Regions from separate parts of the Paraclostridium sp. genome, predicted to be linked through region 1. Evidence: riboswitches for the same ligand, from Rfam matches in the RefSeq annotation. Region 1 holds a riboswitch; the other holds the start of a gene.

Region 1 (5,184 bases):
TAACTGGATTATGGTCTGTATACTTAAAATCCATATTATATCCTTTTACATTTATAACATCTATATTATCAGAAACTAAAAATCCATCAATAATAGATAATAGATTCTCGCCTTTTTTATATTTAATATCCATTGTTCTAGATGTTGGAGTATTTGCATCTACTGCCCATCTGAAACCATTTGGATCAAAATCTTTTGGAATATCTTGTAACCATGCTGGTTTTTGTTGAGTTGTATCAAAGTCTGAATAACTCGTCCCTGGAATTTGTTGGTTAAAATCTCCCCCTAAAACTATATAGTTACCTTTCTTATATTCATTATTTAGGAATTTTTCTATAAAATCTAACTGCTGTAATCTTACTTTACCTCCTTTATCATAAGCTGATAAATGAGCATTTATAAGTACTAATTCCTTACCATCTTCAACTGTAGTTCTACTAACCATCATACATCTATCTAGGTCTGCTAATTGTCTTAAAAAGTTCTCTTTTCCTGGTAAGTCATATCTTGTATTTTCATCTATATGGTATTTTGACATAGTAGTTAATCCACCTAAAACTTTACCATGAGGTTTAGTTATTGGAACTGGAACCCAAGGAACTTTATAGTTTATAGCAAACATAGAGCCATAATCCTCAAATTTATTTTTGTAGGATTCATATTGATTCACATTAAAACTTCTTGTTGATTCCTTATCTACCTCTTGTAAAAAATATATATCTGAATCTGAACGTTTCATATAATCTATTATTCCATTTAAATCTTCATTTACTCTTTCTTCACTTACAGCTCTAGACATAGTTCCTCCATCCATGAAGAAATCTACATCTTTATCCGTTCCACAATAACCTGTATTTAAAGTTGTTATAGATATTTCATCTTCTTTTTCAACTTTCTTAGATTGATTATTTTCAATTTCTATAGAAATTTCGCTTTCAGGCTTATAGTCTGTGGCCACCATAAATAAAAAATACCCTCCAAATATTACTGCAATTACCCCTATGATACTTAATATAACTTTAACCATCTTTATATCCCCCAATATTTTTTATTCTAACCAATACTTTTGTTGTATGAAGTTTAAATTTTTATATACAATCTATATTACCATATTTTTCACATTTTTTTAAACTTATGCCTTGTATATACTTATGTTATTTAAAATATCAGAAAAGATTTAAAGTTGCCAATATAATTATTGATATTGACTTATTTAAAATATGATTTATAATATAATACAACAAGTAGATAACTGAGATAGAGGCGCGAAGCTTAAAAGTAATATTATGGAGGTAAGCTCGATGAAGTAATATGAAAGGAAATTTCGCCGAAGTGAATAGGTAATGCTTTAATACTATTTGCTGGGCTTATATAAAATATATATAAGACTGTCACATTTTTGTGGGGAGCTATTTTCAATGAAAACGTACGGTACGTTCATACTTTTAGTATGATATTTTCGTATAAAGTCATGAGTATAGCCTCATGGCTTTTTTTATTGTTATAAAGATTTATATTATCTTAGTTACTTATTTATAATTGACACCATGAGGAGGATAATTTAAATGAGTGAACAAAATCATGAATTAAAAAGAGGTTTAAAAGCAAGACACTTAAATATGATTGCTTTAGGTGGTTCTATTGGAACAGGTATATTTCTTGCTATGGGAGATACACTTCATCAAGCAGGTCCAGGTGGTGCATTAGTTGCCTATGGTATCATAGGTGTAATGGTTTATTTCTTAATAACTAGTTTAGGAGAAATGGCAACTTATATGCCTATATCAGGTTCATTTAGTTCATATGCAACAAAATTTATAGATCCAGCACTTGGTTTTGCACTTGGGTGGAATTACTGGTATAACTGGGCTATAACAATAGCTGCTGAAATGGTAGCTGGCTCTTTAATAATGAAATACTGGTTCCCTAATATTCCTGGGTTTTACTGGAGTATATTATTCTTAGCCATAATTGTTGGTTTAAACTTTTTATCAGCAAAAGCATATGGAGAATCTGAGTATTGGTTTGCAGGAATAAAAGTAGTTACTGTAATTATATTTTTAATAATAGGAGTTTTAATGATTGTTGGAGTTATGGGTTCAGATGAAATAGGATTCCACAATTACTTTATAGCTGATGGCCCATTCCACGGTGGAATGAAATCTATATTTGCTATATTCTTGGTAGCAGGTTTCTCATTCCAAGGAACAGAACTTATAGGAGTAGCTGCTGGTGAAAGTGAAAATCCAGAAAAAACTATACCTAAAGCTATTAAATCTATCTTTTGGAGAATATTAATATTCTATTTAGGAACTATAATTGTTTTAGGCGCTATAATACCTTTTACTGAAGCTGGTGTTTCAGAAAGTCCATTCACTATGGTTTTTGCAAAAGCTGGAATAGCTGGTGCTGCTTCTCTTATGAATGCAGTTATATTAACTTCGGTATTGTCTGCTGGTAACTCTGGTATGTATGCTTCAACTAGAATGCTTCATTCAATGGCTACAGAAGGACTTGCTCCTAAAATTTTTGCAAAAACTAACAATAGAGGTGTTCCTGTAAATGCTTTAATTTTAACTACCATCGTAGCTTCTGCATGTTTCTTAACTGGTGTATTCGCAGAAAGTACTGTTTATGTTTGGTTAGTTGCTGCATCTGGTCTTGCAGGATTTATTGCTTGGGTTGGTATAGCAGTTTGCCACTATAGATTTAGAAAGGTATACATCCATCAAGGTCACGATTTAAAAGAATTAAAGTTTAAAGCTAAATGGTATCCTTTCGGACCAATATTAGCACTATTAATGTGTATTATAATTATAGTCGGTCAAGGTTATTCTTGTATAACTCCAAACGGTATTGATTGGCAAAATTTAATAGCTTCTTATATTGGAATCCCATTATTCTTTGCTTTATATATCGGATATAAAGTTAAGCATAAAACTAAAGTTATTCCTTTAGATGATGTTGATTTAACTTATAATGATAGTAGTCAATGTGCTTTAAATCAAGTAGATAAAGAAATATCTGAATTAAATTAATAAAAAAAGACATTGCTATAAATTTATAGTAATGTCTTTTTTAGTTTTAAAAATTATATTAACATAAATCTACAACTTGAACTTGATATACAACTGTAATTATTTGACCTGGTACCATAGTATTTAAATTAAATCCTGCTGAAGGATTATAATCTGTATGAGCTACTCCATTTACAGTTACAGATCCTAAAACAAATACTGAGTTGTGAGGAGTGTAGTCTACAAACACTACATCTGTAGCATTTATATTGCCAATATTCACAATTGTAATTGTATACGTTAATTTTTCACCTATAGTAGCATATTGTTTATTTACTGTCTTAGTTACATTTAAATTACCATATGCAATATTAGTTGTTACTGTGTTTGAATAAGTTGTATCACTATATGGTGATTGTTTTGGATCTACTAAATATTTAAAAGGTATAACAGCTTGATTTGTTACCTGATTTGTAGGCGGAACCGAAACTACATTTGCATCAAATTGAACTATTACCACATTCCCTACTCCTATATCTCCTATACTAAATCCGATAGTCGGATCAAATTCTGGTTTACTTACACCATTTACAAATACAGATCCTGTCTTGAACTGTGCTCCTATAGATGGTGTATCTTGGAATAATACTTCACTATCCATAACATTACCAATATTAGTAAGTGTTACTGTATAAGTTAGAATATCCCCTATCGTAGCAATTGGTTTATCTACCGTTTTAACAGCTGTTATTTTTCCTAAAACTACATTAGTTGTTACAGTGTTACTTAGTTGAGTTTTAGTTGCAATAGTTCCACTAGGGTCTATCTTATAGCTAAATTGAATCTGAGAAGTATTAGTTACATATGATGGTATCGGTAATGAGTTTATCTTAGCATCAAATGTTACTGTTACTGTCTGATTCGGACCTAAGTCAGACAAGTCAAATCCAATTGTTGGATCAAGTGATGGATATAACACATTATTTATTCTAACGCTTCCTGATATATACGTTAATGCATCTTGTAGTACATCTACAAAATATAAGCTCGTTGCATTTACATTACCTGTATTTATTATTGTAGAAGTATAAGTTACTGTATCATCTACTTTTGCGTACATCTTGTCAACTGATTTTGTATTAGATAAACTTCCTAGGTTTATATTCGTAGTTACAGTGTTAGATGTTGATGATATTGGATAATAACTTCCTTGTGGATCTATTTTATATACTCCATTTGATGTTGCATAGTTTGTTACCTGATGAGGAGATGGTAATGTTGTTACTATTGCCTGAAATTGAACTAATGAAGTATTTCCAGCAATAAGATTATTTGGTAAATCAAATCCAGTTACTGGGTCATAGTCTGGATAACTTATACCATCAATTATTACCGTTCCTGATTTAACCACAGCTCCATTAGATAAAACATCTGAAAAGAATAATTGAGATATAGTTGTATTTCCTGAATTTTTTACCAAAATACTATAATTTAAAACATCTTGTAGTGTTGCATATAATTTATCAACATTTTTAGTAGTAGTTAAACTAGGAATTATTAAAATAGTAGATACGGTATTAGATAGTGTTGACTTGTTGTAATATTGACCATTTGGATCTACCTTATAATTGAAAGTTGCTACTGCATAGTTTATTACTGAATCGTGTGTAGGCTGTTGTATGACAGTAACCGTAAATACTATAGTTGTATATGCTATTGGTTCTATAGTACCTAAGTTAAATCCTGAATTTGGATTATAATCTGGATATGAATCCCCATCAATTATTACCGATCCAGAGTTAAAAATTACATCTGACTGTAAACTATCAGTAAAAATCACATCATTTGCATTTACATTTCCATTATTAGTTACAACAACAGTATAAGTTATTATATCTCCTTTAGTAGCATATGCTTTGTTTACACTTTTTTGAAGATTTAATGATCCTAAATTTATTTGAGTCGTTACCGTGTTTGAATTTACTTGTGCAAATAAGTCAGTTCCATTCGGATCTATTCTGTATGCAAAAGTAAGATTAGCTGTATTACTTACTAGTGATGGTGTTGGCACTGAAGTTACAGTCGTATCAAATTTAACAACTATTGTATCTCCAGATATTATATTTCCTAATGTAAAACTTGAATACGGATTATAACCAATATATGA
Region 2 (5,184 bases), on a different contig from region 1:
AAAATTTGTAACTTTCAAAATATCATTGCTTATTTGTATATACGGACTTTCTTTTTAAATCTGTAGGTCGCTTAGGATAGATATATGTGTATATGTTGATTATTTTTGTGTGTTTTGTGGATATCTTGCTTTACGTTTTCACACTTTCAAAATCTGCCTGTGTATAACCTAGATAATATATTTTAGATATAGGTTTATATTCTGTAAATTAAATTATATATAAACCTATAATTATTATTGCTATAGTTATTAAAATCCAGGTTAAATTCTGTGATAATGAAGTTGGTATTATGTAAATGTATGGATTTAAACTGAATAATTTATTTTCATTTTCTCTTTTTAAGTTTTCTATAGCTAACATTTTAAATTTAAATTGAGTTGTTGATAAAATTCCTTCTTTAAACATAATATCTATGTTATTAATAGCTTTAGATATTATTTGTTGTTTTTCTTCATTTGTTTTACAATTTTTTAGTTGAGTTTTTAAATCTTTATTTTCTTTTATTGATTGTTCTGCTTCTTGTTTTATTTCAGGATATTTTTCAGTTATAAATTTTTGCTCACTTGGAGTTAGCTTTTCACCTTTTAATATTTTTATAGCTATACGATCTGCTTTCTTAGTTTCTATATTTATTTTGTTAGAAAATTTTTCAACATCCTCCATACCCTCTATTTTAATTTTAACTTGGAGTTCTGAAAGAACTCCTTTTTTGCCCATGATTTTTATGTTATTAATTGCAGTAGATATTATTTGTTTTCTCTCTTCATCTGTTTTACAACTTTTTAATTGTTGTTTTATATCTTGCATTTCTTTTTTTGATTGATTTGCAAATTGTTTTATATCTGGATATTTTTCAGTTATAAGACGTTGCTCTTTTGGATTCAATTTTTCACCTTTAATTATCTTTATAGCTATTAATTCTATATTTTTTAGTTCTTCCTTAATTTTTCCTATAAAATTTTCAGATACTATATTTTGAGTTTTATTTTGTAATTGTTTATTTTCTTCATTAGGTTTTATATTTGACTTTGTATATAAATTTGCATTGTAAGTACTTTTATTTACATTATTGATCATCTTCTATTTGCTCCTCAGGTGCAGTTTTTATTAATGTAAAATTAATATACTTATATTACCATACATTAATTACTTGTCTACCCTTCACAACTAGACAGTATAAATACCTTGAACTATAATAGTTTTAAAACTATACAATTTATTTAATTTATATATAAACAAGGTTAAAGTTTAGAAAGGATAGTTATGAGTAAAATAGGATTAATATTAGAAGGTGGCGGTATGAGAGGAATTTATACTGCTGGAGTGTTAGATTTTTTTATAGAAAAAGATATAGAAGTTGATATAGCAATTGGAGTTTCCGCTGGGAGTTGCCATGCCTCTTCTTATTTATCAAAACAATTTAAAAGAGCATATCATGCTACTGTAGATTATATAAATGATAAAAATTATTTAAGCTTTAGTAATTTAATTAAAACAGGTTCAATATTTGGTATGGATTTTATGTTTAACACAATACCCAATGAACTAAACATTTATGATTATGATACTTTTAATAAATCCAATACTAAGTTTGTAGTAGTTGCAACAAACTGCGAAACAGGCACCCCAGAATATTTTGAGTTAACAGATTTAAAGAAAGAAATTATTTATATGCAAGCATCTTGCTCTATACCTATGTTTGCAAATATAGTTGAAATAGATAATTATAAGCTAGTTGATGGTGGTGTTTCTGATTCTATACCATTAGAGTATTCTCTAAATCAAGGTTATAAAAAAAATATAGTTGTATTAACTAGAGACATTACCTATAGAAAAAATAAACAAAAATTTACTTCAGTTGTAAAACGAAAGTATAAAAAATATCCAAAACTTATTAAAGCTATTGAAAGTAGACATATCAACTATAATAAAAGTCTTGATTTAATAAATAAATTATCTCAAAGTGGAGATGTTCTTGTTATTAGGCCAAAGAACCCTGTTAAAGTTAGTCAAGTTGAAAAAAATATTGATAAACTTACTGATTTATATAATGAAGGCTATAATAATGCAAAAGAATTATATCAAGATATATTAGATTTTATAAATACATCTAAAAACTATAATTAATTTTAATAATTTTTATATATAAAAATAATAGCTGATGCGCTTATGTATTGTCATATGTCGCATCAACTATTAAAAATTTTTCTAATTACAATTCTAAGTTTAAAAGTTCTTCATAGCTCTGTCTTTTGCATATTAATTTAACTTCTCCATTTTGTACAGATACAACTGCTGGTTTTGTTATTTTATTATAATTTGATGACATAGAATATCCATATGCACCCGTTGAAGACATTATTAGTATGTCCCCACTTTCTATATCCATAATATCTGCATCTGTTATAAGTATATCCCCACTTTCACAACACTTACCTGCTATTGTTACTTGATTATTTTTTTCTTGGCCCATTTTATTGGCTATTGCACATTCATATCCTGCTTGATATAGTGAAGGTCTTATATTATCTGTCATTCCTCCATCTACACTTACATAAGTTCTTACATCTTTTATATCTTTTATAGACCCCACTGTATATATTGTACTTCCTGCATTCGCTACTATTGATCTACCTGGTTCTATTATTAAAATAGGTGTATCTATTCCTATTTCTCTGCATACTTTATTTGATCTTTTTATTATAGCTTCACAGAATTGCTGTATAGTTTTAGGTTCATCTTTTTCAGTGTAATAAACTCCTACACCTCCACCTAAATCAACTTCTTTTATATCTATATTATATGTTTCTTTAATTTCTTTTACTAAGTTCATCATTATTTTCACTTCATCTAGATATGGTTCAACATCAAATATTTGAGACCCTATATGTGCATGTATTCCTACTAATTCTATATTTTTATAATTTTTCATATTCTCTATCGCACTATGTAAATCTCCATTTGATAATGTAAATCCAAATTTAGAATCAATTTGACCTGTTTTTATATAGTCATGGGTATGCGCCTCTATCCCTGGAGTTATTCTAAAGTATATAAGTTGCTTTGTATTTCTTTCTTCACAAATTTTTTCTAATATATCTAATTCATAATAATTATCTACAACAAATCTTCCTACTCCAAACTCTACACCCATAATTATTTCTTCTATCGTTTTATTATTTCCATGAAATAATATTCTTTCCATTGGGAAATCAACCTTGTGCGCTGTATATAATTCTCCTCCAGATACTACATCAAGATACAATCCCTCTTCGTTTATCAAGTTGCACATATGCATTGGTAAAAAAGCTTTACCTGCATAAGCAACTCTATTACCACTTTCATTAACTCTAAAGTTATCTACATATTCTCTGCAATTATTTCTAACTAATTCTTCATCAAATATATATAAGGGTGTTTGATATTTTTCTTTAAGCTCTTCACAACTCACACCTCCTATATAAAGCTGATTTTCTCTAATAGACATTGTTCCTTGTAATTTCATTTGCATAACCTCCCATATTTTGATGTTTTGAGGTTGCTACAGGACATTTTAGTTTTCTATATAAAAAATCCCCTCTTAAGTCATCACTTAAGGGGGGATAATTATACTAATATAAAATACTATCTATTCCTCAAATGTAGCTCAACACAATTTACCTTGTGACAGTTATACATATATTCTATGCATACCCAGGATTATAGCCTTAAAGCTTAAGCTATATCCTTCGGCGATAGTTCCTTTCCCAATAAGTCATTGTGCTTACCTCATTATTGGTACTGATAAATATCGCGACCTCTACAATCAATATTCTTTTGTTAATACGTTATTTTACATATCAAATTTGTATTTGTCAATGTTTTTTCTGAATATTTTAAATAATTTTAAAATATTCATATTATAAATTATATTATTAAATTTTTACTCATTTCACTTATCTCTCTCATAATATCTATTTCAATTATTTTAATAAGTTCTTTATCAAGTATTACCTGCTTATAATCTATACATCCAATCACAAAAGGTACCCCTAATTTTCTAAATACATAAATTCTAGAGTTATCTTTATAAATCTTCTCAAAATCATTGTTTATTATACTTATTATCGATTTCATTTCTTCCATAGTTATAACTGATTTTACAAGATATTTTTCTATTATAGTAATTGCTAATAATTCTTTTCTTCCTATCATAGTATTAGATTGATAAAAATTATAAAATATATCTTTAGTATAATTACTTATAACTTTTTTATCTAACATAATTTCCATATTAAATTCTTTTGCATCTGTTTTTTTAGTAAACATATTTGCTATATCATCTAAAGACACATCATCTTTCATAGAAAGTATTAAATCTATTCTTTCTAATATTTTTTCTTTTGGAAAAAAAGTTTCCTGTCCTGTAAATGTAGATTTTTTTATAAACCACTCTTCAGGTATAATATTTTTTCTCTTCCATCTATATAATTGACCATAGGAAATATTCGCCTTTATCAATAAGTCTTTCTTTGATATTAATTCATCCATATTTTTGTCCTCCTTAGCCTATCTTAACATGATTTTTTACAGTTGAATTTTTAGATATATTAAGATTGCTAGTGTATTCTATATTGTCTATATTACAGTTGCTTATTATATCAACTTGTTTACCCCTTATATTTGTTATATCACAATTTTTAAGTTTAATATAATCGCCTTCTATAGTACTACATTTAAAACTTTTAGTTAAGATACTAGATAAACTTAAAAATGTTAAAATTGACTTATTGTTTTGCTTACGTATATTAATATTAGTAGCTCCAACTTCATTGCAACGAGACTTTCCTTTAAGATAGATAGTAATATCCTCTGAATTTATTAATCCATTGCAATCTATAGAACCATCTATCACTATGTTCTCGCATTCAATATCTCCATCTACACTTATATGTCCTATAACTCTTACTTCTTTAGCTTTTAAATTTCCTTTTATATTGGTATCTCCATATATTGTAACATTGTTACACTCAACGTCATAATTAAACTTGGCATCTCCACGTACTATTAAGGTATCTAGTTCACAATTTTTATCTACCGTTAAATCTCCATTTATTTTTAAATAATTTGATATTAAACTTCCTTTTATAGTTGCATCTCCATTTATTTTTAAACTTCCAAAGTCACAATTTCCACTAAATACT

The links. Region 1 has a riboswitch for lysine ahead of ACRCYC_RS13680 (amino acid permease). Riboswitches for the same ligand answer to the same signal wherever they lie in the genome.
Region 2: another riboswitch for lysine. It lies ahead of lysA (diaminopimelate decarboxylase); the one in region 1 lies ahead of ACRCYC_RS13680 (amino acid permease).

Annotation. Positions count from the first base shown of each region.
Region 1 covers NZ_JBOFKN010000174.1:10,031-15,214, reverse strand. The annotation lists gene ACRCYC_RS13685 (endonuclease/exonuclease/phosphatase family protein) at 1-1,027, opposite strand, end outside; lysine riboswitch at 1,251-1,420, shown strand; gene ACRCYC_RS13680 (amino acid permease) at 1,566-3,038, shown strand; gene ACRCYC_RS13675 (hypothetical protein) at 3,097-5,184, opposite strand, start outside.
Region 2 covers NZ_JBOFKN010000205.1:16,586-21,769, forward strand. The annotation lists gene ACRCYC_RS15695 (hypothetical protein) at 209-1,078, opposite strand; gene ACRCYC_RS15700 (patatin-like phospholipase family protein) at 1,265-2,128, shown strand; gene lysA (diaminopimelate decarboxylase) at 2,214-3,506, opposite strand; lysine riboswitch at 3,636-3,811, opposite strand; gene ACRCYC_RS15710 (DUF4004 family protein) at 3,908-4,531, opposite strand; gene ACRCYC_RS15715 (polymer-forming cytoskeletal protein) at 4,545-5,184, opposite strand, start outside.